One region of the Streptomyces sp. NPDC101152 genome, then DNA from elsewhere that is predicted to be linked to it. Evidence: riboswitches for the same ligand, from Rfam matches in the RefSeq annotation. Region 1 holds a riboswitch; each other region holds the start of a gene.

Region 1 (10,021 bases):
TCGAAAGGCAGGTGCAGCGTCACCGAGGGCAGGGGGTGGAAGAACCCCGCGATCGCCTCCTGATGAGCCGGCTCGGTCACCCACGCCGTCAGCCCGCGCCGCACCTCCGACCAGGCGGTACGGCCCGCCGCGAGCAGCGGGTCGAGCGAGGGCCGCGCGAGCAGGGAGGCGTACGGCGAGCCCAGCGCCCGCGCCGCCGCGCCCGCGTCCAGGACGTGGTCGCCGAGCCGGACGCCGACGCTCCGCTGCGTCGAACCGGCGGGCGAGAAGACGCCGTACGGAAGGTTGTGCGGACCGAAGGGATCGCCCTCGGGGACATCGAAGGGGGGCATCGGGTGCTGCCTCGCTCTCGTGCGTTCCGGCTGGTCATGGCACACGTTACGGGTGCGCCCGCCGTCTTGGGCAGTGCCTAAAGAGTTTGCAATGTCCGAATTGGCCTTGTCGGATGCCCCAATTCCGGCTTAGCGTCCTTTGGGGGACACGGACGGGGTGGGTCCGGTCCGTAGGGGGGACGCGTGGGGGGACCCGTGGCCAGGAGCACGAGCAGTGTGCCCTTCGAGGCCGACCGTGACGTGCCGGGCCTGATCGTCAAGTTCGGCGACTATCCGCTGCACCACGGCGGTGTGGGCGCGATCCGCAGCCTGGGCCGACTCGGCGTGCCGATGTACGCGATCACCGAGGACCGTTACACGCCCGCCGCCTCCTCCCGCTACCTCAAGAAGGCCTTCGTCTGGCCGACCACCGGAACCGAGGACCCCGGCCACCTGGTGGAGGGTCTGCTGCGGGTCGGGCGCCGCATCGGCCGCCCCACCGTGCTCGTCCCCACCGACGAGGAGGCCGCCGTCCTGATCGCCGAGCACCAGGGCGAACTCGCCGGCCGCTTCCTCTTCCCTCGCGTGGAAGCGGATCTGCCGCGCCGCCTGGCCAGCAAACAGGGCCTGCACGAACTGTGCGTGGAGCACGGCATCCCGACCCCCACGGCCGCGTTCCCGCAGTCGTACGACGACATCGTGACCTTCGCCGAGAAGGCCCGCTTCCCGGTGGTGGCCAAGAACCGCGAGGCGTTCCTGCGGCGCAGGCGGCCCGCGGTGAACGGCACGACCAGGATCGCCACCCGCGAGGGCCTGCTGCGGCTCGCCCGCGACTGGGGCGAGCATCCCGGCGTGATCCTCCAGGAGTACCTGCCCAGGGAGGACGCCGAGGACTGGATCGTGCACGCCTACTTCGACCAGGACTCGACCCCGCTCGCCATGTTCACCGGCGTGAAGGTGCGCTCCTGGCCGCCGCATGCCGGAATGACGGCGAACGCGTACGTCGTCGACAACCCGGAACTCGCGGACCTCGCCGCGCGTTTCATCAAGCAGATCGGCTTCACCGGCGTCATCGACCTCGACCTGCGCTTCGACCGGCGCGACGGACGGTACAAGCTCCTCGACTTCAACCCCCGTATGGGCGCCCAGTTCCGGCTCTTCGAGAACGAGTCGGGGGTGGACGTCGTCCGCGCCATGCATCTGGACCTGACCGGCCGCACCGTCCCGGAGGGGGAACAGCGAGCCGGTCACCGGTACATCGTGGAGAACATCGACCTGCCCGCCCTGCTCGCCTACCGCCGCAGCGGCTACACGACGCCGCACGCACCGGCGCGCGCGAGCGGGACGGAGCTGGCCTGGCTCGCGGGTGACGACCCGCTGCCGTTCCTCACGATGCTCGCACGCTTCGTGCGGCCGGGCGCGAAGCACCTGTATCAGCTGTGGCGGACCAACCGCCGTGGCAATACCACCAGTTCGGGTGGCTAGCCGACCGGTCAGCCGTCCGAACCGAACCACACGAAGTGGCGAAAAGACCGTCCTGGGGAGGGACTTCGTGATTCAACCGGTTGCGATCATCGGCGCCGGGCCGTTCGGCCTGTCCACCGCCGCCCATCTGCGCGCACGCGGCATCCCGGTCCGCGTGTTCGGCGAGCCCATGGTCAGCTGGCGCGACCACATGCCCGCCAAGATGCTCCTGAAGTCGACGCCCGTGGCCTCCAGCCTGGACGCGCCGCAGCAGGGGCACACCCTCGCCGACTACTGCGACGCCGCCGGCATCCGGCGGCTGGTCACCGACGAGGACATCATCCCGGTCGAGACCTTCATCGCGTACGGCGAGTGGTTCCAGCAGAAACTCGTGCCCGAGCTGGAGCAGATGCGGGTCGTCTCGGTGGACCGCGCCAGCGGCGGCGGCTTCGAACTGAAGCTGGACTCAGGCGAGTTGTTCACCGCGCGGGCGGTCGTCGTGGCGACCGGGCTGCACGGCCTCGCACACCTGCCCGCCGAACTGGCCGCCGCGGCGGACGGGCCCACGCCCACGGGCCCCGTCTCCCACAGCTCCCAGCACCACGACCTCACGCGGTACTCCGGCAAGGACCTCATCGTGGTCGGCGCCGGCCAGTCCGCGCTCGAGACGGCCGTGCTGGCGGCGGAGGCGGGTGCCCGGGTGCGGGTGGTCTCCCGCGGCCGCGGCAGGGTCGCCTTCGGCGCGCCGCCCTGGGAGCAGCCCAAACTCCGTCCCGAGTCGCCCTTCGGCCGCGCCTGGTCCCTGTGGGCGCTGAGCTACTACCCGCACCCCTACCGCTATCTTCCGGCCGAGGTGCGCCACTACCTGGTCCGCCGGGTCCTCGGCCCGCTCGGCGCCTGGTGGCTGCGCGACCGCTTCGAGGGCAAGGTGCAGGTCAGCGAGGTCGAGCGGATCGTACGGACCGATGCCGACGGCGGCAGCCCGACGCTCACCGTGCGCACCCTCGGCGGCGCTACGGAGAACCTCTCCGCGGACCACGTCATCGCGGCCACCGGATACCGGGTGGACATCGCCGCGATGGACTTCCTCGGCCCCGAACTGCGTACCCACCTCGCCGTCAGCCGCGGCACGCCCAAGCTGGGCGCCGGATACGTCTCCTCGGTCCCCGGCCTGTACTTCACCGGCCTGCCGGCCGCGGCCTCGTACGGCCCGGTGATGCGCTTCGTCTGCGGCACGGAATTCGCGTCCCCGAGGCTCGCTCGGCACTTGGCGGCGGCGCACGGCTGAACCCCGGTCGGCGACGAGCGGCCGCAGGTCACGTCCCCACGGCCGCTCACCCGGGTTCGCCGCCCGGGCCGATCGCCCCGTACGAGTGACGGGCCTCGCACCCGACGCCGACCGGGAACCGCCGTGTTCCTCCGCCGCGACCAGGGGCGGGGCTCGGTGCGGGCGTTCCTGCCAAGCGCCGCTGCCGGAAAGGGAGTTGGTCTGGCCGCGGTGAACAGGCCGGTCGACCGGTTTGGGATGAGTCGGGGGCGTGTCCGGTCCGTATTCTCTGATCATGGCCGCACCCACCGCATATGCCCTCATCGCCACCGACTTGGACGGCACTCTTCTTCGAGGCGACGACACCCTGTCCGACCGGTCCCTCGCCGCTCTCGCGCGCGTGACCGGCACCGGTGCCCGACACCTCGTGGTGACCGGCCGGCCGGCCCCGAGAGTGCGGACGCTCCTCGACGACCTGGGCAGCGGGGGGCTCGCGGTGTGCGGACAGGGCGCGCAGGTGTACGACGCCGGCGCGGACCGTCTGCTGTGGTCCGTCACCCTGGACCGGGAGCTGGCCGAGACCGCCCTCGGCAAGATCGAGGCCGAGGTGGGCCAGGTGTACGCGGCCGTCGACCAGGACGGCGTCGACGGGCTCACACTCATCGAACCCGGGTACCTGATGCCCCACCCCACGCTGCCCGCCGTACGGGTCGAGCGGCGCGACGACCTGTGGTGCGAACCCATCAGCAAGGTGCTGTTGCGCCATCCGTACCTGTCCGACGACGAGTTGGCGGCGACGGCCCGTTCGGTCGTCGGCTCGCTGGCCACCGTCACGATGTCGGGACCCGGGACCGTCGAACTCCAGCCCTGCGGCATCACCAAGGCGACGGGCCTCGCGCTGGCCGCCGGACACCTGGGTCTGGGCCCGCACGAGACCATCGCCTTCGGCGACATGCCCAACGACATCCCGATGTTCGACTGGGCCGCCCGCGGCGTCGCGATGGCCAACGCGCACCCCGAACTCAAGGCCGTGGCCGACGAGATCACCCTGTCGAACGAGGACGACGGCATCGCCGTCGTCCTCGAGAGACTCTTCTGAAGCGTTGGCCGGCTCAGTAGGCGCCGTACACGTTGTCGATCGAGCCGTAGCGCGCGGCCGCGTAGTTGCAGGCGGCGGTGATGTTGGCAACCGGGTCGTACGGGTCGTACGAGGTGCCGGCCACGTGGTACGCGGCGAACGTCGGGTCGATGACCTGCAGCAGGCCCTTCGACGGCGTGCCGCGGAGCGCGTTCGAGTCCCAGTTGTTGATGGCGAGCGGGTTGCCCGAGGACTCGCGGATCACGTTGCGGTAGATGCCGTTGTACGAGCCGGGAATCCCGTGCTGCGCCATGACGTGGAGGGAGGCGCGGATCCAGCCGTCCAGGTTGTTGGCATAGCCGAGCGAGGAGGCGGTGACCACGTTGGTGGTGGCCGCGGAGGCGCTGGTCGCGCCGATGACCGGGAGGGCGAGGACGGCGGCGCTCGTGCCGATGACGGCGAGCTTGCGGACGATGCGGGACGTTCGGGTACGGCGGTGCTGAACGGCAGCAGACATGACGAGGTTCCTCTCCGTCGCCTGCGAGGTGAGCTGTCGGGTTCGGGCGGGAGATGCCCGGCCGCACCGCCGTACGGCGGTGCGACTTCACCCCGAGCCGTCCCGAATGCCCACAGACATCCGGTCCGGCGGCCTACCTGGTTCCCCCGCTCCTGCCGTGCGTTCTCGGTTGGTGGTTCGGGCGGCGGCAGGATTCGGCGTCCGCCCGACAGGCCGGGAACGTATGCGAGAGCACATGCCCGGAACAAGTGCCGGATTCACACATCACCCCTATTGACCTTGATCGGAGGCGTATGGGGTGCTTGATCCTTTGCTGTTGCCAAGCTTCAACTGACGCTTGGGCAAAGGCGTACCGGTCGAAATGCACCCGAAGTGCGGATCATGCTCCGGCGTGAGTCAAGTCACTGGTGAAGACAAGAGCGGCAATTCGGGCAATGACCTCAACTCGCCCTCAACCGGCCGTGCGTGGAATCCGCTTCTCCCAGGTCCGGTGAAAGGTCACTTCGTTGCCTTCCGTGCAAATCACCTCATTGGAGGTGAAAAACGCCTCCGCGTCGCAGGTGACCTCGGAGCGCGTACGGATCGTCGTCTCCCAGGGCAGGTCCGGCCGGTGCAGCCGGATCGACCAGTCCGAGCGGGTACGGGCCGACAGGGGATCGGCCTCCCGGATCGTGTACGTCTCCAACGCGTCCTCCGTGAACTCCAGGCCGTCGGGGTACACGCGCGTGCCGCCGTAGCGCGGGTCGACCTCCAGGCGCCACTCGCCCTTGGCCACGTCCCGCACGACCAGCCGTTCGGGGCGCGGTTCGTCCAGCGTGACGGGGGAGTTCACGCCGAGCGGTCCGGCCTGCTCCGGCTCCTCGAAGGTGATCGCCGGCTCGTCCGACGCACGCGCGCGTACCGGAAGTTCCAGCGCACTGCCCGCCGGGTCCAGGGCGAAGCCCGCCTGCGAACCGGGCTGCGGCCAGATCCACGGCCAGTACGCGGAGGAGACGGCCAGCCGGATGCGATGGCCGGCCGGGAAGGCGTGTCCGATGCCGTTCAGTTCGAAGTCGACGTCCTCGGTGGCGCCGGTCGGCCAGGGGAGGTTCCTGTCGCGGCCGTGCCGCGCCGAGAGGTTCAGCACGCCCCGAGTCACCAGGGTCGAGGCGCCGTCGGGTGCGACGTCGCAAACCCGTACGGCGATCTGACCGCGTGGCACCTCCGAGGTCACCCGCAACCGCACTCGCGGGCGGCCCAGCACCCACGTCTCCTCGGTCACCGCGAAGTCGAAGCAGACCGACCGCCCGTCTTCCTCGCGCTGGTCCGGCGGGAGATCGGCATCGTTGCCGAAGGGGAAGAAGCGGCCGGCGTCGGTGCCGGTGTGCTGGGGGGAGCGGACGGGGACGGGGGTGGTGTGTGACACACCACCGTTCGGATCAGTGGCATGTGACACAGCACCGTCCCCGAGCCCGTACGACACCACCCTCACCCCCGGCGAAGGCCAAGCCCCCTCCCCCACCCACCGCCCCGGCAGCACCCCGTACACCGTCGCCGGGCGGTGCGAGTCGCTGATGTACGCGCGCAGCAGCGGTTCCTCCATCGCCCCCGGGTCGGCCCCCTTCAGCCAGTGGTCCCACCAGCGCAGGGTCTCCTGGAGGAAGCCGATCGCCGGGCCGGGCGGCAGGCCGCGGTCCGGGTACTGGTGCGACCAGGGGCCGATCAGGCCGCGCACCCGGTCCGCCGGGAGGTGTTCGACCAGGCGCAGCACCGTGTCGCGGTACGGGTCGTGCCAGCCGCCCACCGCGAGGACGGCCGCCCGGATCGCGCCGTAGTCCTCGCAGACGCTGCCGTGGCGCCAGTACTCGTCCCGTGTCTGGTGGGCCAGCCAGGTGTGGATGAAGGGGTCGATCGTCTCGAGGCGCCTCAGCCACATCTCCCGCCAGACGGGGCCGACGTACAGGGGGTCCGGCGGGCGGGCGGCGAAAGCGAGCATGGTCGCCGCCCATGCGTGCATGTCCACCGCGAGGACGGAACCTCCCATGTAGTGCACGTCGTTGTCATAGCGGTCGTCCGTTGAGCAGACCGTGACGACCGCCTTGAGCGGTTCGGGCGCGAGGGCCGCGATCTGAAGGGAGTTGAAGCCGCCCCAGGAGATGCCGAACATGCCCACTTTCCCGTCGCACCAGGGCTGCGCGGCGAGCCAGTTGACGACCTCGACGCCGTCGGCGAGTTCCGTCGCCGAGTACTCGTCGCCGGGGATGCCCTCGCTGTTGCCGTGGCCCCGGATGTCGACGCGGACGGAGGCGTAGCCGTGGCCGGCGTACCAGGGGTGGCGCTGGTGGTCGCGGGGCGCGGTCCAGTCGGAGAGGCGATAGGGGAGGTATTCGAGGAGCGCCGGTACGGGCTCGTTCGTCAAAGGGCGCCACACGCGCGCGTACAGCAGTGTGCCGTCCGTGAGGGGGATCCAGGCGTCCTCGTGGGTCGTCTCGTGCGGGAAGGACGTACGGATGTGCGGGCTCATCGCGGTGACCTCAGTGGACGGGGTGCATCGTGCGGCGCAGCCAGGGCGCGGCGGCCGCCACGGCCAGGCCGGCGGCCACCGCGATCGCGCCGTTGACGCCGAAGTAGGCGGGCTTGGAGACGTCGTCGTACAGCTTCACGGTCTGGGCCTGGATGCCGTTGGCGAGGGCGAGGGACAGGAACCAGAGGGACATGGTCTGGCTGGCGAAGACGGCCGGGGCGAGCTTCGTCGTGGCCGACATGCCGGAGGTCTCCAGCAGGATGTCGCCGAGGCCGAGCAGGAGGTACGAGCCCACGATCCACCAGGCCGACATCAGGTGGTCGTCGGATCCGTGCCCCGAGGTCGGCAGAGCCATCAGCAGGAACGACAGGCCGCCCAGGACGACGCCGATGGCGATCTTGTTGGAGGCGTGCGGCTGGCGTTGGCCCATGCGCACCCAGAGGGCGGCGACCACGGGCGCGAGAGCGACCTCGAAGGCGCCGAGCGCGGAGGCGTACCAGCTCGCCGGGAAGTCGAAGCCGAGGATGGCCGTCTCGGCGTTCGTCGAGGCCAGCAGCATCATCGTCGAGTAGGCCTGGAAGAGGATGAAGTTGAAGACGGTGGAGGCCAGGAAGAGGACGACGTACGGGCGCAGCCGGCCGCGTTCTGCGGGCGTCACGCGCGCGTTGGTGAACATCACCGTGAAGTAGGCCACCGGGGCGATCACGGAGACCAGCGTGAGCACATCGACGAAGCGGCCCATGGTGAGCCGGCCGGCGGCGCCCAGGACGACGGCGACCGCCGCCACGGTCACCAGGCCCGCCACGATCAGGCGGATCGCGCGGCGCATGGCGTCCGGGGCGAGGGCGAACTCCGCCGTCCGCCTGCGCCCGGCCAGGTGACGGCGGCCGGCGACGTACTGGACGAGACCCAAGGTCATCCCCACCGCGGCCGCCGAGAAGCCCCAGTGCCAGCCCTTGTGGTCGCCGAGCCAGCCGGTGATCAGCGGGCCCGCGAAGGCGCCGATGTTGATCGCCATGTAGTAGAGCGCGAAACCGGCGTCGCGGCGTTCGTCGGCGGTGCGGTACAGCTCGCCGACCATGGTGGCGACGTTCGGCTTGAGCAGCCCGGTGCCGGCGCTGATCAGGCCGAGGCCCGCCCAGGTCATGGTGGAGGTCGGCACGGCCATGGCGTAGTGACCGCAGGCGATCAGCATGCCGCCCCACAGGACCGCGCGGTAGGAGCCCAGGATGCGGTCGGCGAGCCAGCCGCCGGCGACGGAGACCAGGTAGACGAGGGTGCCGTAGGCCGCGGAGACGGAGGCGGCGGTGCCGGCCGACATGCCCATGCCGCCGTGGGCGAGGGTGTCGGCGAAGTAGAGCACCAGGATGGCCTGCATGCCGAGGAACGAGAAGCGCTCCCAGACCTCCAGGCCGGAGAGGGTGAGCAGGCCCTTGGGCTGACCGAGGAAGGCGTGGTCGTCCTCGGGGGGAGGCCGGCTGCCGGGCTCGGCGTCGACTTCTGTTCGGGACACGGGCCGTGCTTCCCTCCCGACCGACTGCCCAGGTCGGTACATATCAGTTCATATCAGGTGATCAAAAACATACCGGTCGTGATCCGATACCGCCCGGCCTGGACGGGTGGGCGGCATCGGTGATCGAAAGGTGACCGGATACGCTGACTTGAGTGATGGCAGCGACCTATCGACAAACCGCGTAACCGCCCATAGACACCAGCAGACAGGAGACCCCTCGTGACCGTCGTCGGGCCGTTCGGGCTGAGCGTGCGGGACCAGGCTCTCGAAGCCGATGTCCAGGCCGGATTGGCGGCCGTCGAGGAGGGCTTGCTCGAAGCAACCAAGAGTGAGGTCCCCTTCATCACGGAGGCTGCCCAGCACCTGGTGCGGGCGGGTGGAAAGCGCTTCAGGCCGCTCCTTGTGATGCTTGCTGCCCAGTTCGGCGATCCGTATGCGCCCGGTGTGGTGCCGTCGGCCGTGGTGGTGGAGCTGACCCACCTCGCGACGCTCTACCACGACGACGTCATGGACGAGGCGGCGGTGCGGCGCGGGGTCGACAGCGCGAACACCCGCTGGGGCAACTCGGTGGCGGTGCTGACCGGCGACTTCCTCTTCGCGCGTGCCTCGCACATCCTGGCCGACCTCGGACCGGAGGCGGTCCGGGTGCAGGCGGAGGCGTTCGAGCGGCTGGTGACCGGGCAGATCCTGGAGACCGCGGGCCCGCAGGACGGCCGCGACCCGGTCGACCACTACCTGGACGTGCTCGGCGGCAAGACGGGATCGCTGGTGGCCGTGTCGTGCCGGTTCGGGGCGATGATGTCGGGCGCCGACGAGACGGTCGTGGACGTGCTGACGCAGTACGGCGAGCGGCTCGGGGTCGCCTTCCAGCTCGCCGACGACGTGCTGGACATCGCGTCCGACTCGCACGAGTCGGGCAAGACGCCCGGGACGGATCTGCGCGAGGGCATCCCGACACTGCCCGTGCTGCGGCTGCGGGAGCGGGCCGAGCGGCTCGGGCTCGCCGAGGACATCGCCCTGTGCGAACTGCTCGACTCCGACCTCACCGACGACGCGAAGCACGCCCGGGCACTCGCGGGGCTGCGGGCACATCCCGCGCTGGAGCAGGCGCGGCGGGACACGGTGCGGTACGCGGAGGAGGCGCGCTCGGCGCTGGCTCCGTTGCGGGAGTGCGATGCGAAGGCAGCGCTCCTGGAACTGTGCGACGCGGTGGTGCACCGGGCGGGCTGAGTCGCCCACCGCCCCCTGCCCACATGGCGACCAGCGGTCCTGCCCCTTCGCCCCCTGGCCGGGGGCGAGGACTCTGCCCTCCCCTCGGCCCTGAAAGGCATCTTCCGAGCGCGGCGGACCGGCTAGAACGGACGGGCT
Region 2 (10,021 bases), on a different contig from region 1:
GTCCGACAACGGCGCGAGGCAGTCTGTGGACGACGACCGAGCAGTGCGAGGGACGGAGGTCGGGCCGAGGCCGCGGCCCGACCACTCACCCCGGACGGAACGAAGGTCCGCTCCGGAGACGCTTCACGTTGTGGGAAACTGGTCTAGACAACCCTGAACACCGAAGGGCAGCATCACATGGCTGAGCGCCGCGTCAACGTCGGCTGGGCCGAGGGCCTCCACGCCCGCCCCGCTTCCATCTTCGTCCGGGCCGCCACGGCCGCAGGTATCCCGGTGACGATCGCCAAGGCCGACGGCAACCCCGTCAACGCGGCCTCCATGCTGGCCGTTCTGGGCCTGGGCGCCCAGGGCGGCGAGGAGATCGTCCTCGCCTCCGACGCCGAGGGCGCGGACGCCGCCCTCGACCGGCTCGCCAAGCTGGTCGCCGAGGGGCTCGAGGAGCTTCCCGAGACCGTCTGATCACGGCACCACAGAAGGGCTCGTCCGAATTACCGGGCGAGCCCTTCGCATTTCCCGCGCCCAGGCCGCAGAATTCTCCGCGACGGGCAGCATGAATAACCCCCCTGCGAATTCTCTTCTCTTTGTATACGGCGCTCGTGTTAATGCCGCAGGCTCGGCGTGTTTACGGCATGTTGCGAGTTCCTCACACCGTTCACCCGTTCAGGGGCGCCGAAACGCAGCCGGTGCGCCGCGGCGGAGCGCTCGGTGTGCAGGGCCGTGATCGCCCGCGCGCGCTCGCCGTCGCCGCGCGCCACGGCGTCGACGATCGCCCCGTGCTCGGCCCAGGACTCGACCGGGTCGGCCGGCGCCTCCACGGTGTACATCCAGGCGATCTTGTGGCGCAACTGGGTCAGCGTCGAGGTCATGGCGGGGCTGCCGGAGGCCTGGGCGAGCGTCTCGTGGAACCAGGCCCCCAGGGACCGCAGATCCTCGCTGTTGCCCCTCCTGGCCCGCTCCTGGCCCAGCCTGACCAGGCCGCGCAGCACCTTGAGATGAGCCTCGGTGCGCCGCTGGGCGGCCCGTGAGGCGCCGAGCGGCTCCAGGAGCAGACGCATCTCCAGCAGGTCGGAGGCCTCCTGCTCGGTCGGCTCGGCCACGCACGCGCCCGCGTGCCGGCGGGTCACGACGAAGCCCTCGGCCTCCAGGGTGCGCAGGGCCTCGCGGACGGGGACGCGCGAGACGCCGTAGCGGCGGGCGAGGAGTTCCTCGGTGAGGCGGCTGCCGCGCTCGTAGACACCCGCGACGATGTCGTCCCGGATGGCCGTGCACACCGAGTGCGCCGGAATACGCATGTCCGACCTCCGCCTTAATCCCCGTGAAACGTCGACCATTGACGTGTGTTCCGTGACTCTATTGCAATGGGCGGGAATTTCCGACGGCGGACCGGAATCCATGGATATTTTTTGGCCAGCGGGGCGGCACAAACGGCGAAAACCCCGGCTCGGGGAGCCGGGGCCTTCACGGGATCTCGCGATCCTTCGTCAGACGTCCACGCCGTGCGAGCGCAGGTAGGCGACGGGATCGATGTCGGAGCCGTACTCGGGGGTCGTACGGGCCTCGAAGTGCAGGTGCGGTCCGGTCGTGTTGCCGGTCGAGCCGGACAGGCCGATCTGCTGGCCGGTGGCGACCTGCTGGCCGACGGAGACCCCGATGGACGACAGATGGCCGTACTGGGTGTACGTCCCGTCGTTCATCTTGATCACGATCTGGTTGCCGTACGCGCCGCCCCAGCCGGTCTGGACGACCGTGCCGTAGCCGACCGCGTGGACGGTCGTGCCGGTGGCGGCGTGGAAGTCGATACCGGTGTGGCTGCCGGAGGACCACAGCGAACTGCTGGCCTTGTAGCCCGTGGAGACGTACGAGTCGGAGATCGGCGCGACGAACGTGTTGAGGCGCTTGCGCTCGGCCTCGCGGGCGGCGCGCGCCTTTGCCTCGCGGGCCTGCTTCGCCTCGGCCTCGGCCCTCTTGCGCGCGGCCTCCTCGGCCGCCTTCTTGCGGGCGGCCGTCTCGGCGGCCTGCTTCTGCGCGGCGGCCTGGGCGTCGATCTTGGCGGCGATCGAGTCGCCGATGGTGATGACGGGGGTGAGGCCGGTCTGCTCGACCGAGTTGTCGGCGGCGAGCGCGGGGGCCGCGAGGGAGCCGACGACGCCGGTGGCGGCGAGGGCCGCGACGCCTGCGGCGTGGGCGGTGGAACGCTTGATCCGGCTGGGAAGACGGTGCTTCCCGGTGGCGCACATGAACGCCATGTACAGGCTGGTCCTTTCCTTCCTTCTCGCCTACCGGGTTAGCTGACGGGTTCGGAGCAGGAAGGTCTCCTACGGACCCCCTCGCTGCACGCGCGGGCGTCCGATTCACCCCAGGGACTGACTTGGGTCCCCGGCTCCCCTGGCTCGCGCCGTACGGGGACTCGGCGATGACTGTCCGGTGCCGCGGGTGCGGCGCGGTGCCTGACGGACAGCCCGGACGACGCTAAGCGGGGCGACTTTCAATTCCCAAACGGATCACGGAGTTTGTAGCGCATCCCACAGGGCAAACAGCCCACTCTCCTTCAAATTTCCTTCAATTCGGACATACGAGGGCCCTGGTGACGCTTCCGTCACCAGGGCCCCGCCACGCACGCGTGCCGCTACTCGGCGGAGACGACGGTCACTTCACCGATGTTCAGGGCCTCGACGGCCTCCTTGATCTCGGCCGCGTCACCGACGAGGACGGTCACCAGGCGGTCCACCGGGAAGGCGCTCACGACGGCCGCGGTGGCCTCCACGGTGCCCGTCGCGGCGAGCTGCTGGTACAGCGTCGCCTGGTAGTCGTCCGGCAGGTGCTGCTCGACCTGGTCGGCCAGCGTGCTCGCCACGGCCGCCGCGGTCTCGTACCGCAGCGGCGCCACCCCGACGAGGTTCTGGACGGCGACATCGCGCTCGGCGTCGGTCAGGCCCCCCTCCGCGAGGGTGCGCAGCACCTTCCAGAGGTCGTCGAGCGCCGGTCCGGTGTTCGGGGTGTCGACGGAGCCGCTGATGGCGAGCATGGCGGCGCCGGTCCCGTCCGGGGCGGAGCGCAGGACCTGGCCGAACGCGCGCACACCGTAGGTGTAGCCCTTCTCCTCGCGCAGGACGCGGTCCAGGCGCGAGGTGAGGGTGCCGCCGAGGCAGTACGTGCCGAGCACCTGCGCGGGCCACACGCGGTCGTGCCGGTCGGGGCCGACGCGGCCGATGAGCAGCTGCGTCTGCACCGCGCCGGGACGGTCCACGATGATCACGCGCCCGGTGTCGTCCGCGGCGACGGGGGGCACCGGGCGGGGTTCGGCCCGGGAGCCCGTCCAGGCGCCCAGGGTCTCGCCCAGGAGGGCGTCCAGGTCGATGCCGGTGAGGTCGCCGACGACCACGGCGGTGGCCGTCGCGGGCCGGACGTGGCGGTCGTAGAAGGCGCGGACGGCGGCCGCGTCGATCTTCTCGACGGTCTCCTCGGTGCCCTGGCGCGGGCGCGACATGCGCGAGGTCGCCGGGAACAGCTCCTTGGAGAGTTCCTTGGCGGCACGGCGGGAGGGGTTGGCCAGCTCGTGCGGGATCTCGTCGAGACGGTTGCGGACCAGCCGCTCGACCTCGCTGTCGGCGAAGGCGGGCGCCCTGAGGGCGTCGGCCAGCAGACCGAGCGCCTTGACCAGCCGCGAGGCCGGGACCTCGAGGCTCAGGCGCACGCCCGGGTGGTCGGCGTGCGTGTCGAGGGTGGCGCCGCAGCGCTCCAGTTCGGCGGCGAACTCCTCGGCGGAGTGCTTGTCGGTGCCCTCGGAGAAGGCGCGCGCCATGATCGTGGCGACACCTTCCACGGCGGCCGGCTCGGCCTCCAGGGGCGCGTCCAGGAGCACCTCGACGGCGACGACCTGCTGGCCGGGCCGGTGGCAGCGCAGCACGGTCAGGCCGTTGCCGAGCTCCCCGCGCGTGGGCGCCGGGAACGCCCAGGGCCTGGCCTCGCCGGCCTGGGGCTGCGGGTGGAAGTCCATCGTGGCGAGCTCGGTCACTTGGCCGCCTCCTCGTTGTCGTCGCCGGCTTCGACCGTGGCCTCGGCCTCGGGGTCTTCGGGGGGATCGGCGTCCTCGGCGGGTTCTCCTGCGATCGGCTCGTAGACGAGCACCGCGCGGTTGTCGGGCCGCAGGCGGGCCCCGGCGACCTCCCGGACCTCCTCCGGGGTCACCGACAGGACGCGCTCGACGGCGGTGAGGGCGAGCTGCGGGTCGCCGAACAGGACGGCGAACCGGCACAGTTCGTCGGCGCGGCCCGCGACCGTGCCGAGCCGGTCCAGCCACTCGCGCTCCAACTGCGCCTGCGCGCGCTCCATCTCCTCCGCCGTCGGGCCCTGGTCGGCGAACCGGGCGAGTTCCTCGTCGATGGCTTCCTCGATGACCCGCACCTCGGCGTCCCCGGACGTCTTCACGTCCAGCCAGCCCAGGGAGGGCGCCCCGGCCAGCCGCAGCAGGCCGAAGCCGGCCGCGACGGCCGTCTGGTCCCGGCGTACCAGCCGGTTGTACAGGCGGGAGGACTCACCGCCGCCGAGGACGGTCAGCGCCACGTCGGCGGCGTCGCACGCGCGTGTGCCGTCGTGCGGGAGCCGGTAGGCGGCCATCAGGGCGCGCGCCGGGACCTCCTCCTCGACGACCTCGCGCAGCTGCTCGCCGATGACCTCGGGCAGCGAGCCGTCGCGGGGCTCGGGCTTGCCGTCGTGCGAGGCGATGGAGCCGAAGTACTTGTCGATCCAGGCGAGCGTCTGCTCGGGGTCGATGTCGCCGACGACCGACAGGACGGCGTTGTTGGGTGCGTAGTAGGTACGGAAGAACGCGCGCGCGTCCTCGAGGGTCGCCGCGTCCAGGTCGGCCATCGAGCCGATCGGGGTGTGGTGGTAGGGGTGGCCCTCCGGGTAGGCGAGGGCGGTCAGCTTCTCGAACGCGGTGCCGTAGGGAACGTTGTCGTAGCGCTGCCGGCGCTCGTTCTTGACCACGTCCCGCTGGTTCTCCATGGACTCCTCGTCCAGGGCGGCGAGCAGCGAGCCCATCCGGTCCGCCTCCAGCCACAGCGCGAGCTCCAGCTGGTGGGCGGGCATGGTCTCGAAGTAGTTGGTGCGCTCGAAGCTGGTCGTGCCGTTGAGCGAACCGCCCGCGCCCTGCACCAGCTCGAAGTGGCCGTTGCCCTTGACCTGTCCCGAGCCCTGGAACATCAGGTGCTCGAAAAGGTGAGCCAGGCCGGTACGCCCCTTGACCTCGTGCCGGGAGCCGACGTCGTACCAGAGGCACACCGCCGCGACCGGGGTCAGGTGGTCCTCGGAGAGCACCACGCGCAGGCCGTTGGCCAGGCGGTGCTCGGTCGCTGTCAGGCCCCCGGTGCCTGCCTGGTCTGTGGCCGTGTGACCCATGGGCATGTACGTCCCTTCGATCGCGGTCGCGGTGATGGGAACCGCGGTTTTGCTGCCGGTCCTGCCACTGTATGCAAGCGTGCGGACCCGCGGCGAAGTTCCCGGGGGAGGTACGCCCACAGCGGATCGCGTAGCCTGCGGGCAGCCGCGGTGAGGGTGACCCGCGCGCCGGGCCGGACCGCCGACCGAGGGTCCTGGCCCGCGTTGTCAGTGCCGCGGTCCACAATGGTCCGCGTCAGTTACCGTCAAACGCTTCAGCAAGGAGCCGGCAGCGATGGCCCGCCGCAGCACGAAGACCCCGCCGCCCGACGACTCGTTCGAGGAGCGGATCCTCGACATCGACGTCGTCGACGAGATGCAGGGCTCCTTCCTCGAGTACGCGTACTCGGTCATCTACTCCCGAGCCCTGCCGGACGCCCGGGACGGCCTCAAGCCGGTGCACCGCCGCATCGTCTACCAGATGAACGAGATGGGCCTGCGCCCCGACCGCGGCTATGTGAAGTGCGCGCGCGTGGTCGGCGAGGTCATGGGCAAGCTGCACCCGCACGGCGACGCGTCGATCTACGACGCTCTGGTGCGCATGGCCCAGCCCTTCTCGATGCGGGTGCCGCTGGTCGACGGCCACGGCAACTTCGGCTCGCTGGGCAACGACGACCCGCCGGCCGCCATGCGGTACACCGAATGCCGTCAGGCCGAGGCGACCAGCCTGATGACCGAGTCGATCGACGAGGACACGGTCGACTTCGCCCCCAACTACGACGGCCAGGAGCAGGAGCCGGTCGCCCTGCCGGCCGCCTTCCCGAACCTGCTGGTGAACGGCTCGTCGGGGATCGCGGTCGGCATGGCGACGAACATGCCGCCGCACAACCTCGCCGAGGTCATCGCCGCCGCCCGCCACCTGATCCGCTACCCGAACGCCGATCTGGACACCCTGATGCGGCACGTCCCGGGCCCCGACCTGCCCACCGGCGGCCGGATCGTGGGCCTCGCCGGCATCCGGGACGCCTACGAGAGCGGCCGCGGCACCTTCAAGATGCGCGCCACGGTCGAGATCGAGACCGTCACCGCCCGCCGCAAGGGCCTGGTGGTCACCGAACTTCCCTTCACGGTCGGCCCGGAGAAGGTGATCGCCAAGATCAAGGACCTGGTCGGCTCGAAGAAGATCCAGGGCATCGCCGACGTCAAGGACCTCACCGACCGCCAGCACGGCCTGCGCCTGGTCATCGAGATCAAGAACGGCTTCGTGCCGGAGGCCGTCCTGGAGCAGCTGTACAAGCTGACGCCGATGGAGGAGTCCTTCGGCATCAACAACGTCGCACTGGTGGACGGCCAGCCGCTCACCCTCGGCCTCAAGGAGCTGCTGGAGGTCTACCTCGACCACCGCTTCGAGGTCGTGCGCCGCCGCAGCGAGTTCCGCCGCGGCAAGCGGCGCGACCGCCTGCACCTGGTGGAGGGTCTGCTGACGGCGCTCGTCGACATCGACGAGGTCATCCGTCTGATCCGCGCCAGTGACAACAGCGCGCAGGCGAAGGAGCGCCTGATGGAGCGCTTCTCCCTGTCGGAGATCCAGACCCAGTACATCCTGGACACCCCGCTGCGCCGCCTGACCCGGTACGACCGCATCGAGCTGGAGTCGGAGAAGGAGAGGCTCAACGCGGAGATCGCGGAGCTGACCCGGATCCTCGACTCGGACGCCGAGCTGCGCAAGCTGGTCTCCGCCGAACTGGCCGCGGTGGCCAAGAAGTTCGGCACCGAGCGGCGTACGGTCCTGCTGGAGTCGGCCGGCGCGGCCGCCGCCGTACCGCTGCAGGTCGCGGACGACCCGTGCCGGGTGCTGCTGTCCTCGACGGGCCTGCTGGCGCGTACGGCGAACGGCGAGCCGTTCCTGGAGGACGCCGACGCCCGGCGCGTGAAGCACGACGTGATCGTCTCGGCCGTGCCGGCGACCGCGCGCGGCGAGGTCGGCGCCGTGACGTCCTCGGGCCGTCTGCTGCGGATCAACGTCGTCGACCTCCCGCAGCTCCCGGAGACGGCGTCGGCGCCGAACCTCTCGGGCGGGGCGCCCCTGTCGGAGTTCCTCTCCCTGGAGGACGAGGAGACGGTGGTCTGCCTGACCACGCTGGACGAGTCCTCCCCCGGTCTCGCCCTCGGCACCGAACAGGGCGTCGTCAAGCGTGTGGTCCCCGACTATCCGTCCAACAAGGACGAGTTGGAGGTCATCACGCTCAAGGAAGGCGACCGGATCGTCGGCGCGGTGGAGCTGCGCACCGGCGAGGAGGACCTGGTCTTCATCACGGACGACGCCCAACTGCTCCGCTACCAGGCCTCGCAGGTACGCCCGCAGGGCCGTCCGGCGGGCGGTATGGCCGGCATCAAGCTGACCGAGGGCGCGAAGGTCATCTCCTTCACGGCGGTCGACCCGGCGACGGACGCGGTGGTCTTCACGGTCGCGGGCTCCCGGGGCACGCTCGACGACTCGGTCCAGACGACGGCGAAGCTGACCCCGTTCGACCAGTACCCGCGCAAGGGCCGCGCCACCGGCGGTGTCCGCTGCCAGCGGTTCCTGAAGGGCGAGGACTGCCTGTCCCTGGCCTGGGCGGGCCCGGTCCCGGCCAAGGCGGCCCAGAAGAACGGCACCCCGGCCGACCTCCCGGAGATCGACCCGCGCCGCGACGGCTCGGGCGTGTCCCTGCCGAAGACGGTGGCGGTGGTGGCGGGGCCGGTCTAGGCCGGTGACTGGGCGGGGTCGGCGTCCGGGTCCCGCACGTAACGCAGGACGCCCCACATGCTGTGCTCGTCGGCGGTGTGCGGGGGGGCGCTGAGGCACCCTTCCAGTTCCTTGCCGAGGGCGGCCGTGTCGATGCCGGAGCCGATGAGGACGAGCTGGGTGCGGCGGGTCTCGCCCGACGGCCACGGCCCCGGATAGAACCGCAGGAAGCGCCCCACGGCGTGGACGGCGTAACGGTTGCGGGCGTCGTGCGCTCCGAAGTCGACGTACCCCTTGATCCGGTACAGCCCCTCGGGCCGGCTGTCGAGGAACCGCATCAGCCGGCGCGGGTCCATGGGCGTTTCGGAGCTGAAGGAGAGGGTGTCGTAGGCGGCGTGCAGATGCTCGGCGTGCTCGTGCTCGCCGTGCTCGTGCAGGTCGTCGAAGGAGAGCTGTCCGACGCGCTCCTCGCTCGGCCGGCAGTCGAAGAGGAACTCGGGGTCGACGCGGCTGTAGGTCGCCGGTACGACGGCGGCGCGGTCGACGAGCGACCGCACGAGCCCGAGGACCCGCTCGGCGTCGTCGGCGCGGTCGAGCTTGTTGACGACGACGAGATCGGCGAGGGCGAGATGCCGGTCGACCGAGGGGTGCTGAAGGCGGGTCCGGTCGAACTCGGCGGCGTCGACGACCTCGACGAGACCGCCGTACACGATCCCCGGATGCTCGCTGGCGAGCACCATGCGCACCAGTTCCTGCGGCTCGGCGAGGCCGCTGGCCTCGATGACGATGACGTCGGTGCCGGTCGAGGGCGCGGCGAGCCGGGCGAGGTAGCCGTCGAGCTCGGACACGTCGACGGCGCAGCACAGACAGCCGTTGCCGAGCGACACCGTGGAGTCCCCGAGTGCGCCTGCGACCGCCATGGCGTCGATCTCGATGGCACCGAAGTCGTTGACGATGGCGGCGATACGGCTGCCACCGCTGCGATGGAGGAGGTGATTGAGCAGCGTGGTCTTGCCGGAGCCGAGGAATCCGGCGAGTACGACGACCGGGATCTGCCGAAGGCCGTGGCTCGGCTGACTCAACGTGCGACCTCTTTCGCGCTGCCGTGCGCCGGATCGTGCTGCCGGCGCACGTACGGGGTTTGAATGCCGAACCAGGATACGAGCCGGAAGAATCACCGCGAAGTGAACGATTGTTAGCAGCACTTGCGGGGCAGACGTTGGGCAAGGCGCCGCTGTGTGCGACCCTCGCATCCCTCCGTGCGCCTCCTCTCCGCCTCCCCCGCCGATCAGAGCCGATCGGCACCCTGGGAGACGGCAAGCGCCGCCCATCGCTCGCCGGTCCCCTCCAGTCGACCCGCACCCCGACGACCGGCGGACGGCCGCCTGATTCGGGGGTTGACATGGCCACACAGAACTCTGGGTCCCGAGGGCTCGACTCCGCCGTGCTGGCGGGAGTCGCCTTCACCGCGGGAGTCCTCACCGCACTGGCCGCGCGACGAGGCAGGACGGAACGCACCCTGCGCGCCGAGAGTCACCGCGCCGACCTGGTGGACTACCAGCGGCTGCAGCTCCGCCTCCTGGAACGAGCCATCGACGATCCGGAGCTTGCGGCCGTACTGAGCACTTTCGAGGCCGAGTCCCCGACCCATCTGAGGCAGCATCTGTTCGCGAACGCCCTCTACTCCAATGCCCTGTTCGGCTACCGCATCGGCGTGGTGACGCTGGAGGAGTTGCACGGCCACCTTCGGGTGCTCTGCAGGAGTGCCCTGTTTCGCAGGTACTGGGAGTCCACCTGGCAGCACCGGTCCAGCCTCAAGGAGGACTCGGAGGAGGGACGCATCGGTCGGATGGTGGACAACCTCATTCGCGATCTGGACGAGGCCGACACGGAGGAGTGGTGGGTGGTGGGTGA
Region 3 (10,021 bases), on a different contig from region 1:
CACGGCGCGCTTCCTCACGCACGCGGGGCTCTCGGTCGTGGCCGTCGCCGACATCAAGGGCACGATCCTCAACCCGGCCGGCCTGGACGTCGAGGCACTGCTGGCGGCGCGCGACGCCTACGGCACCGTGGACCGTGCCGCACTGCGCCCGCAGGACCGTGAACTGCCGGGCGAGGCCTGGCTGTCCGTCGACGCGGAGGTGCTGGTGCCGGCGGCCGTCTCGTACGCGATCGACACCGTCGACCAGGAGCGGATCACCGCCCGCTGGATCGTCGAGGCGGCCAACATGCCGGTGCTGCCGGAGGCGGAGGAACTGCTGGCCGCGCGCGGGGTCACCGTGCTGCCGGACGTGGTGGTCAACTCCGGTACGAACGCCTGGTGGTGGTGGACGCTGTTCGGTGACATCGGTCCCGACGCGGACGAGGCCTTCGCCCACACGCGGCGCTCGATGCGGGCGCTGACCGAACAGATGCTCTCCCGCGCGGAGGCCGACGGGACGACCCCGAGGGCGGCCGCCCACGCCATCGTGGCGGACCGGCTGCCGGTCATCGCGGAACGGTTCGGCTGGTACCGGTGACCCCCGGCGGCACGGTCCTGGTTCCGCGGGCCGAGTAGGGTCGGCCGGCGTGGCCGTTCGACTGTGTTGTCTGCTGTGGGCCAGGCCCGGTGCGGCCGAGGCCCTCATCGTGTACGAGGACAAGGTGCTGGCGCTGCTGGGCGAGCACGGCGGACGTGTCCTGCAACGGGCCCGCACCGACGGCGCCGAGGGCGGGCCGGACGAGATCCAGCTGATCGAGTTCGACTCCGGGACCGGCTTCGACGCCTTCATGGCGGACGAGCGGCGCACCGCCCTGGCCGGCGAGCGCGACGCGGCGATCGCGCGCACCGAGCTGTACCCGGTGGAACTCGTCGAGCAGCGGTCTCACCCGGCATCGCCGGTGGCTACGGAATAAGGTGACCGCGTGGCGAGAGTGCGGTTGAGCGTGGCGGAGCGGCGCGAGGAATTGCTGCGGGCGGCGATCGAGCAGATCGAGGTGCGTGGCGTCGCGGCGGTCAGGATCGCCGACGTGGCCTCGGCGCTCGGCGTGAGCAACGCGCTCGTGCTGTACCACTTCTCCACCAAGGAGAAGCTGGTCGCCGCCGCCTTCACCTATGCGGCCGAGGACGACCTGGCTCATCTGCGCAAGCTGCTCGGCCGGCGCACCACGGCGCTGCGGCGGCTGCGCTCGGCCGTGCGCTGGTACGCCCCGACCGGTCAGGCCAAGGGCTGGCGGCTGTGGATCGAGGGCTGGGCGGCGGCGCTGCGCGAACCGGCGCTCCAGGAGGTCACCCGCGACCTCGACCGGCGGTGGAAGGCCGCGCTCGCCGAGGTCATCGCGGAGGGCGTGGCCGCGGGCGAATTCCGCTGCCCGGACCCGACGGCAGCGGCGCTGCGCCTGACGGCCCTGCTGGACGGGCTCGCCGTGCAGCTGACGTCGTACCCGGGCGCCGTGTCGCGGGCCCGCGCCCAGGAGTGGGTGGACGAGGCCGTGGCCCGCGAACTGGGCCTGGAACGGGCGGAGTCGACCGCATCAGAGGGGTGAGCGTCCCCCGTCCCGCGCCGGGGGACGCCCACCGCCCTCACGCCACCGAGGCGATCCGCATCTTGATGTCGTCCGGCGACAGCGTGCCCTTCGCCGTGACGTGGTCGCCCGAGGACTCGCCGCGCAGCCGGCGCCCGATCCACGGCACCAGGTACTCGCGCGCCCAGTGCACGTCGTCCCGCCGCACCTCGAGGGTGCCGCGCGGCGGCAGCGGCGGCCAGGGCTGGTCGGGATCGGCCGGCACCTCGAGGCCGAGGACCTGGCCGGCCCGCAGCGCCACGCGCGTGTGCCCCTCGGGCGAGAGGTGCAACCGGTCGTCGTCCCAGGCCCTGCGGTCCTGGACGGTCCTGAGGGACCACAGGTCCAGCACGGGGCAGCCGTACCTGTCGGCGATGGCCCGTACGTGCCCGTTGTAGGTGGCGATCTTGCCGCGCAGGTGCTTGAGCACGGGCACGCCACGGGTGTCGAAGCCCGTCGTCACCATCACGGTGCCGGCGGCCCGGGTGAGCGTCGCCACCGCCCGCTCGAAACGCTCGGCGACCTCGTCCGGGTCGGTGCCGGGCCGGATGATGTCGTTGCCGCCGGCACAGAAGGAGACCAGGTCCGGCGCGAGTTCGACGGCCCGCGGGACCTGGTCCGCCACGATCTGGTCGAGCAGTTTGCCGCGCACGGCGAGGTTGGCGTAGGAGAAGTCGCCCTCGGGGCGCCGGTCCGCGAGCAGCACCGCGAACCGGTCCGCCCAGCCGACCATCGCCCCGTCGGGACCGGGATCTCCCACGCCCTCGGTGAAGCTGTCCCCCACCGCGACGTACGACCCGATCACTGCTCCGCTGTCTCTGCTGTCACTTTTCGAATCGTCTGCCACGGCGGCCATGATTCACCTTCGAATGTGACCTACGCGACCGTAGGAAAGGGTTGACGGGCGGTGAGATAAACCACTGCCAAAGGGTTCACCAAGACCGGAATACCCCTCGGATCAGGGATGTTGACGGGTGAACCGCCAGACCCTGAAGTCGCCCGTTGTTCCACCAGCGGACCGTCGAGCAGTCGGAGACGATCCGGACATGGTTCGTTGCCGAGGCCGTGCCGGAAGTCGTCGTGGGCGAGGAGCCGGCCGCGATGGCGGGGTACGGCGCTCGCCGCGGCCGCGGGGGACGACCCGTGCTGTCGACACCGCCTGACGCCCCGCCACACGACCGCAACACCGAAGGCCGGACCCGGGGATCGGGGTCCGGCCTTCGGCGGCGTGTCGGGCGCGTGGTCGGCGGGGGCTAGCCGACGGCGACGCCCTTGGAGCGGAGGTAGGCGACCGGGTCCACGTCGGAGCCGTAGTTTGGCGTGGTGCGGATCTCGAAGTGCAGGTGCGGACCGGTGACGTTGCCGGTGGCGCCGGAGAGGCCGAGCTGCTCGCCCGGGGTCACGCTCTGGCCGACCGAGACGGAGATCTGGGAGAGGTGGCCGTACTGGGCGTAGTAGCCGTCGGCGAGCCTGATGACGACCTGGTTGCCGTACGCGCCGCCCCAGCCGGCGGTGACGACGGTGCCCGCGCCCACGGCCTTGACCGGGGTGCCGGTCGGGACGACGAAGTCGACGCCGGTGTGGTAGCCGCTGGCCCACATGCTGCCGGCGACGTGGTAGCCGGTGCCGATGGTGCCGCCGGTCACGGGGAGGTTGAAGCCGGTGGCGGTCGACGCGACGGCCTGGGTGACCTTCGGGGCGGAGGAGGCGCTCGACGAGGAAGAGGAAGCGGAAGAGGACGACGCGGCGGAGGGGGACGCGGACTTGGTGGTGGCGGTCGGCGTCGCCCCGCCGTCGAGGGTGAGCTTGAGGCCCGGGTGGATCAGCGACGGGTCGGCGCCGACAGCCTGGCGGTTGTCCGCGTACAGCTTGTGCCAGCCGCCCCGGACGTGCTGCTCGTCGGCGATCTTCGAGAGGTAGTCGCCGGCCCGGACCGAATAGGTGCGCACACCCCGATGGTTGGCGGCGGTCTTCTTTTCGGTCGCCTTCTTACCGACGGCCGGAAGGGACTGGACGGCCTTTTCGGAAACCGACCGGGGGGCGGACTGCGCGGTGGCCGCATGGGCGCCGGTGGCCCCCATGAGCGGCAGGGCGAGAGCGGCGCCGCCGGTTCCGGCGACGGCGATGGAGCGGGTGAAGCGCTTGGGCTTCGGGCGGCGGTGCTTACCCTTCGCGGGCATGGCGAATTCCTCTCCGTCGCCTGCGAGGTGAGCTGTCGGGTGCGGGCTGGAGATGCCCGGCCGCGTTTTTTCGGCGCGGCTTTACCCCTAGCCGTTCCGGAGACCGGAACAGGCGTCGTACCTGTGGGTCCCCCGCTCCTGCCGTTCACGGGTGAGTTGTGCGGGCTCCGGGCGGCGGCAGGACTGGGCGTCCGTCCGGATTGGTGGCGAACGTAAGCGACCAGGACGCAGAGGGACAAGCGCCGGTTCCCGTGGAATGCGTTTCCGTAGATCGACTGCCGGAATTCACGGTCACCCTCCGTGAATTACCGAACGTCCACATCACCCGAACACCCTTGAAGAGCAGATGAATTACGTGAACATGACGTGCAACGCACCGTCACGGATATGACGCTCCTCACGTGACGGTGCTCCAGCATTTCCCATTCCAGAGCGAGTTGGAATGAAGCCAGCAATTCGGACAGAAGGCTCAGATGCGGCGCAGCCGGATGACTGTCGCATCGAGGTCGCCGCGCAATCCGGTGACCAGTCCGTGATGCGACAGAACGGCCCCTCGATGAATTTCGCCCGTTTCAGGGCATTCGTACGACGCGGCCGGGTCGAGCCCGCGCAGCCGCAGGGCCGGTACGGGTTCTCCGTAACTCTGGGCCTGGAGCCAGGCGAGGACGACGGTTTCGTTCCCACGCACGTACTGCACCGCGCACAGGCCGCCCGTCGGGGGCCGCAGCCGGTGGAGGTCGCCGTGCTGGACCAAGGGGCGGATCTCCTTGTAGAGGCTCACCCAGTCGCGAGCCTCGGCGAGCTCCTCCTCGGTCCACTGGGTGAGATCCCCGCCGACGCCCAGCACGCCCGCCATGGCGCTCACGAACCGGAAGCGCAGCGAGCTGACCCGGCCGTTGAGCTGGGTGTTGGGACTGTCGGTGACCCAGGCGGCCATCACCCGCGCGGGATGGATCTGACTGAAGCCGTGCTGGATGGCGAGCCGGTCGAGCGGGTCGGTGTTGTCGGAGGTCCACACCTGGTCGGTACGGCTCATGATGCCGAGGTCGATCCGGCCGCCGCCGCCCGAGCAGGACTCGAAGGCGACGTCCGGGTGGGCGGCCCGCAGCCGGTCGAGGAGGGCGTACAGGGCGCGGACGTGGTCGACCCACAGGCGCTGCGGGTAGGGGTCGCCGGGCCAGCCCGCGTCGGTGAAGCAGCGGTTGAAGTCCCACTTCACGTAGTCGATCGAGGCGCTGGACAGCAGGGCGTCCAGTTGCTCCCAGAGGTACTCCTGGACGTCCTCGCGGGCCAGGTTCAGTACGAGCTGGTTGCGGAACTCCGTCCGCTTTCGTCCTGGTTGGTACTGCACCCAGTCGGGGTGGGCGCGGTAGAGGTCGCTGTCCGGGTTGACCATCTCGGGCTCGACCCAGATGCCGAACTGCATGCCGAGCGCGTGCACGTAGTCGGCGAGCGGCGCCAGGCCCTTGGGGAAGCGGTCGGGGTTGGGGGTCCAGTCGCCGAGTCCGGCGCGGTCGCTGGTGCGCTTGCCGAACCAGCCGTCGTCGACGACGAACAGTTCGACGCCGATGGCCGCGGCACGGCGGGCGAGCACCCCCTGCTGCTCCTCGGAGATGTCGAACTCGGTCGCCTCCCAGGAGTTGAACAGCACCGGCCGGTCCCGGTCGGCGTCGGGGATGACGTAGGCACGCTGGTAGGCGTGCCAGGCCCGGCTCGCGCCCCCGAATCCGCCTTCGCTCCACAGGCCGGCGAAGACGGGCGTGGTGTACGACTCCCCCGCGGCCAGGCGCAGCAGCCCGGAGTCGTCGTAGCCGGCGCCGCCGGTGATCTGCACGCGCGCGTCGGGGAGTTGCGCGACCGCGATCCGCCAGGAACCGGACCAGCCGAGCGCGCAGCCGTAGACCTCGCCGCGCTCCTCGGTGGCGTCCGTGTCGAGGGCGACCCAGGGCAGGTGCTGGTGGCCGGTGTGGCCGCGGCGGCTGCCGATGACCTTCTCGCCATGGGTGAGCGGCGCTGCGGTCAGCAGGGACTCGGCGGCCCAGCGGCCGTGCAGCTGGGACAGCCGCCAGCCCTCGCGGTCGGGCAGCGTCCAGGTGGCGGCGTCGGCGCGCAGCAGTTCCAGGGGCGCGGGCCCCTCGTTGTCGAGGGTCACCCAGCGTTCCACCACGTCGCGCCGCATGCGGTAGTGCAGCGTGACGAGGAGCCCGCCGTCGCGGAAGCGCAGCCGCAGGTGGTCGCCCTCCGCCTCGTACGCCTCGAAGCGCCACTCGGTGCCGCGCCGCTCCTCGGTGCGCACGGACAGAGCGGGCCGCGTGAACCGTGGGCCGCCCTCGACCGGGTACTCCTCGCGGCCGTCCAGCTGCGACTCGAAGGGCCGGTAGACGGGCAGCGGACGGACGGCGAGCGCCTCGGCGTCGGCGAGCGCGATCCGCGGCCCCCAGTGCAGGTGCAGAAGCTCGTCGTCCTCGGTGAGATGGACGGCGTAGCCGCTGGCCGGGCCGGTCAGCAGCCAGGTACGGCCGTTGTCGGAGATCTCGAGCATCTAGCCCCCACACATTCGAACAGGTGCGATCAAGCAGCAACATCATCAACGGCGGCGGCCCCCGGCGGCAACGCCTGTGGACAACTCATTGCCGTACCGACCGGTATGGTCGAGGAGGTGCCCGTCGCCGAGCCGCGCCGGCGGGGCCGAATGGGAGGAGCCCCCGTGACGCAGCAGATCCCGTCGACCGAACCGGAGCTGGCCGGAGTGCGCAACTTCCGCGACGTGGGCGGCCTGCCGACGACGGACGGACGACGGGTGCGGCACGGAGTGCTCTTCCGCAGCGGCCATCTGGCGCACGCCACGGAGCAGGACGCCGCGTTCCTGTCCTCATTGGGACTGCACACGATCTTCGACTTCCGCAACGCCGCGGACCACAAGCTGGAGGGCCCGGACGTCGAACTGCCGGGGGTGCGCAACGTGAACCTGCCGCTGTCGGATCCGGCGGACGGCTCCGGGTTCTGGAGGATGGTCCGGGACGGCGAGATCGACCAGTTGCGCGAGATCCTCGGCGACGGCCGGGCGGCGAACCGGATGATCGCCTCCTACCGCAAGATCATCAGGGAACGCACCGAGGAGCACGCGCGCGTGCTGCGTTCGCTCGCCGAGGACAGCCTGCCCGCGCTGCTGCACTGCGCGGCGGGCAAGGACCGCGCGGGCCTGTCCATAGCGGTGACCCTGCTCGCGCTGGGCGTCGAGCGGGAGGCGATCGTCGCCGACTACCTGGAGTCGAACGCCAAGCACCGCCGCTACAAGGTGCGCCGCAGCAGCACCTCCAGGGCCGGCTACTCCCCCGAGGTCATGGAACTGCTCAGCCCCCTGTTCGAGGCGCGCGCCACATACCTTCAGGCGGCCTTCGAGACGATCGACGAGACGTGGGGCGGCGTCGAGCCCTACCTGGAGCAGGGCCTCGGCGTGACGCCGGAGATCCGCGGGCGCCTGCGGGAGCGGCTGCTCGACTGACGCCGGGCTACTTGGCGCCGACCGCGAACAACAGGTAGACGAAGGCCGCGAAGAGGTGGCCCACCGCGATGTAGATGATCAGCCGCACCCACAGGGCGCGGGGAAACTTCTCTTCCATGTTTCTGTTGCTCATGGCGTGTCTCCGGTGACGGGGCCCAGGCACAGGGTGGCCGTGGGGCTCTGCAGCAGGGTGTGTACGAACAGGAGCTCGACGCCATCGGCGTCCTGGGCGGCGATCCGGTGCGGGGTCAGCGAGTCGAAGTGCGCGCTGTCGCCCGGTCCGAGCCGGTGCGCGGTGTCCCCGAGGCGCAGCCGCAGCCGTCCCTTCAGGACGTACAGCCACTCCTCACCGGGGTGCACCCGCACGATGTCGCCCTGCGAGCCGTGCGGTACGTGGACGCGCAGGGCCTGCATGCCGCGGCCGGGCGCGCCGGCCTGGTAGTAGGTCCAGCCGCCCGCGGCGGTCGGTTCCATGGCGGCGCCGCGCACGACGGCGTCCCGGTCGGCGACGGTCTCGCCCAGCAGCTCCGAGACCGTCGTACCGTAGACACGGGCGAGAGTGAGCAGCATCGGCAGGGAGGGCTGGCGCTGCCCGGTCTCCAGCCGGGAGAGATGGGCCGGTGACAGCCCGGCGGTACGCGCCGCCGCCTCCAGGGTGAGGGCGGCCCGCCTGCGCAGGGCGCGAAGCTGCGGCGCGACGGCGGGCAGTACCTGGTCCGGCCCGGCCGGGGGCTCGGCACCGGTCTCGGCTTCGGGAGAGCTCATGCTCTCCATTCAGCCGGTCGATTGCCTGTACGGCAAATTCCTTGCCTCAGAGGCAAAAGCGCCCCGGCCCCGTCACTCCGTCGCCGTCATCGTCTCGTACGCCTTGTGCCGTACGTCCGGGTCCGGATGGCGGCGCAGCACACGCAGCAGCGACCGCCATTCGTCCGGCCAGCCGAGGCTGCCGGCCGTGCGGGCCACCAGCCCCGCCGCGAGCAGACCGGGGACGGTGCCGCCGTCGCCGGCGAGCCGCTCGGCCGCCGCCAGCAGGGCCGTGCCGCGCTCGGGCCGGGCCCGGTGCGCCCAGCCCGCGTCCAGCCGGGTGGAGGCCTGGAGCGTGACCACCGTCGGGCTGCCCTCCAGTGCCTCCGCCAGATCCAGCAGCCGTCCGAGCAGCCGGTCCGGTTCCTCGGTCCGGTCCACCAACCGGCACAGCACGCCCGCGCGTTCGGCCGCCAGCAGCGGTTCGGGAGCGAGCAGCGCGGCGATCTCCTCCAGTACCTCGGGCCGTCCCCCATTGTCGGACGGGGACACCAGGGTGCGCAGCCGTTGCAGGGCCGGCAGGTCCCGGTCCTCGAGGGCCTCGCCGCCACCCTCGGGCGTGTGCATCGCGGCCAGCAGCCCGGTCACCGCGCAGTGGAAGGCGCTGCCGTCGGCCGCGCCGGACACCGGATGCGGCAGGTCGGAGAAGACCAGGTCGCGCAGCACCCACGCCGCATGGTCCCAGTGCTCCCGGCTGCCCAGGTCGCACACCGTGCCGGCGATCCGGTCGGCCAGCCCCGGCGCGTACCGGGTCCACGGGGCCAGCGCCCGCAGGAAGGCCCAGCCGGAGAACCCCTCGCACGACGCCAGGCCGGCGGCGTAGACCGCGTCGACCGCCGCCGCGTACCGGTCGCGGTGCGCCTGGGCCAGTTCCCATGGCCCCACCTCCACGACCGCCCTGAGCACGGCCGGGGTGTCGTCCCGTGCGGCGGCGTCCAGCAGCCGCCAGGCCTCCGGCACCCCCAGCAGCGGGGGCAGGGCGCGGATCACGGCGGTCCGCACGTCCGGGTGGGCATCCTCGTCGAAACCGCGGGCGAGCAGCGCCACCGCCTGACGGGGCGGCAGATGGCGGGCGGCGAGACGTACGGCCTCCTTGCGGGAGGTCACCTTCGCGGGCCGCTCCCCGGTCAACAACGCAAGCAGTGCACGGGCCAGGTCGGAGGGGGCGGTGAAACGGGCGGCTCGGCTCGCCGCGTACACGGCGACCCGGGCACGGTCGCCGCCCGCCTGCTCAAGCAGCACCGGCAGCGCGTCCTGGGGACGGTCGGTCCAGGGCAGCGCGGCGAGCGCCGCCTCGGCGACGACCACCTCCTCGTCGTCCTTGTGCCGCAGGGCCAGGGCCAGGCCCAGCTCCGGCACCGGGGCCGCGGCGCGGAGCGCGGAGGCCCGGTCGTCCAGCGGCAGCGAGCGGTCCCCCGCCGTCCGCTCGGCGAGCCGTGCCGCGGCCCGCTGCTGGCGGGGCAGCCAGCGGTCGGCGGCGGTGAGGTCCGGCAGCGGGCGCGCGGCGCCGGGCACGAGGAAACGCCCGTACGGCGGGGTGTCGGCCAGCAGGACGTCCAGCAGGTCGGTGCGGTCGCGGGAGAGCACCTGCCGTACCGGGGCGAGGACCGCCGCCGACGGCTCCCGCTCGACGATCCGGGCGGCCCGGTCCCGGCGGGTGGCGGGCGCGGCCAGCCACAGCGTCGCGGCCGCCTCGAACGTCGGGTCGTCGCCGCGCTCCAGCGCCAGGGCGAGCATGTCCTGCAGTGCGGGCATCCGCCGGGCCCGCGGGCCGAACGCGGCGGCCAGGCCGAGCAGCAGCCGGAAGTCGGACCTGGCCGCGGCGGCCTCCAGCCAGGGCCGCAGCGCCTCGAACACCTCGTGCTCCTGGCCGCGCCGCAGGACCCGGTACAGGGGTCCGAAGTCCGGTACGCCGACCCGGCCCACGATGC

What was found. Region 1 has a riboswitch for cyclic di-AMP ahead of ACIRVK_RS03520 (transglycosylase SLT domain-containing protein). Riboswitches for the same ligand answer to the same signal wherever they lie in the genome.
Region 2: linked by a shared signal. The riboswitch ahead of ACIRVK_RS32625 (M23 family metallopeptidase) and the one ahead of ACIRVK_RS03520 (transglycosylase SLT domain-containing protein) in region 1 are both predicted to bind cyclic di-AMP.
Region 3: linked by a shared signal. The riboswitch ahead of ACIRVK_RS27800 (peptidoglycan DD-metalloendopeptidase family protein) and the one ahead of ACIRVK_RS03520 (transglycosylase SLT domain-containing protein) in region 1 are both predicted to bind cyclic di-AMP.

Annotation. Positions count from the first base shown of each region.
Region 1 covers NZ_JBIWPO010000002.1:208,710-218,730, forward strand. Annotated here, with positions in the region: gene fahA (fumarylacetoacetase) at 1-332, opposite strand, end outside; gene ACIRVK_RS03505 (ATP-grasp domain-containing protein) at 528-1,796, shown strand; gene ACIRVK_RS03510 (FAD-dependent oxidoreductase) at 1,864-3,063, shown strand; gene ACIRVK_RS03515 (HAD family hydrolase) at 3,338-4,141, shown strand; gene ACIRVK_RS03520 (transglycosylase SLT domain-containing protein) at 4,155-4,637, opposite strand; cyclic di-AMP (ydaO/yuaA leader) riboswitch at 4,641-4,831, opposite strand; gene ACIRVK_RS03525 (CocE/NonD family hydrolase) at 5,089-7,140, opposite strand; gene ACIRVK_RS03530 (peptide MFS transporter) at 7,151-8,653, opposite strand; gene ACIRVK_RS03535 (polyprenyl synthetase family protein) at 8,873-9,883, shown strand.
Region 2 covers NZ_JBIWPO010000035.1:35,194-45,214, forward strand. Annotated here, with positions in the region: gene ACIRVK_RS32615 (HPr family phosphocarrier protein) at 178-459, shown strand; gene ACIRVK_RS32620 (GntR family transcriptional regulator) at 600-1,292, opposite strand; gene ACIRVK_RS32625 (M23 family metallopeptidase) at 1,482-2,246, opposite strand; cyclic di-AMP (ydaO/yuaA leader) riboswitch at 2,260-2,423, opposite strand; gene ACIRVK_RS32630 (M16 family metallopeptidase) at 2,627-4,015, opposite strand; gene ACIRVK_RS32635 (M16 family metallopeptidase) at 4,012-5,406, opposite strand; gene ACIRVK_RS32640 (DNA topoisomerase (ATP-hydrolyzing) subunit A) at 5,675-8,128, shown strand; gene ACIRVK_RS32645 (CobW family GTP-binding protein) at 8,125-9,189, opposite strand; gene ACIRVK_RS32650 (DUF6082 family protein) at 9,510-10,021, shown strand, end outside.
Region 3 covers NZ_JBIWPO010000025.1:22,667-32,687, forward strand. Annotated here, with positions in the region: gene ACIRVK_RS27780 (Glu/Leu/Phe/Val dehydrogenase dimerization domain-containing protein) at 1-577, shown strand, start outside; gene ACIRVK_RS27785 (hypothetical protein) at 627-953, shown strand; gene ACIRVK_RS27790 (TetR/AcrR family transcriptional regulator) at 963-1,583, shown strand; gene ACIRVK_RS27795 (SGNH/GDSL hydrolase family protein) at 1,621-2,406, opposite strand; gene ACIRVK_RS27800 (peptidoglycan DD-metalloendopeptidase family protein) at 2,855-3,781, opposite strand; cyclic di-AMP (ydaO/yuaA leader) riboswitch at 3,786-3,945, opposite strand; gene ACIRVK_RS27805 (alpha-galactosidase) at 4,251-6,323, opposite strand; gene ACIRVK_RS27810 (tyrosine-protein phosphatase) at 6,489-7,286, shown strand; gene ACIRVK_RS27815 (DUF6126 family protein) at 7,294-7,419, opposite strand; gene ACIRVK_RS27820 (helix-turn-helix domain-containing protein) at 7,416-8,051, opposite strand; gene ACIRVK_RS27825 (hypothetical protein) at 8,124-10,021, opposite strand, start outside.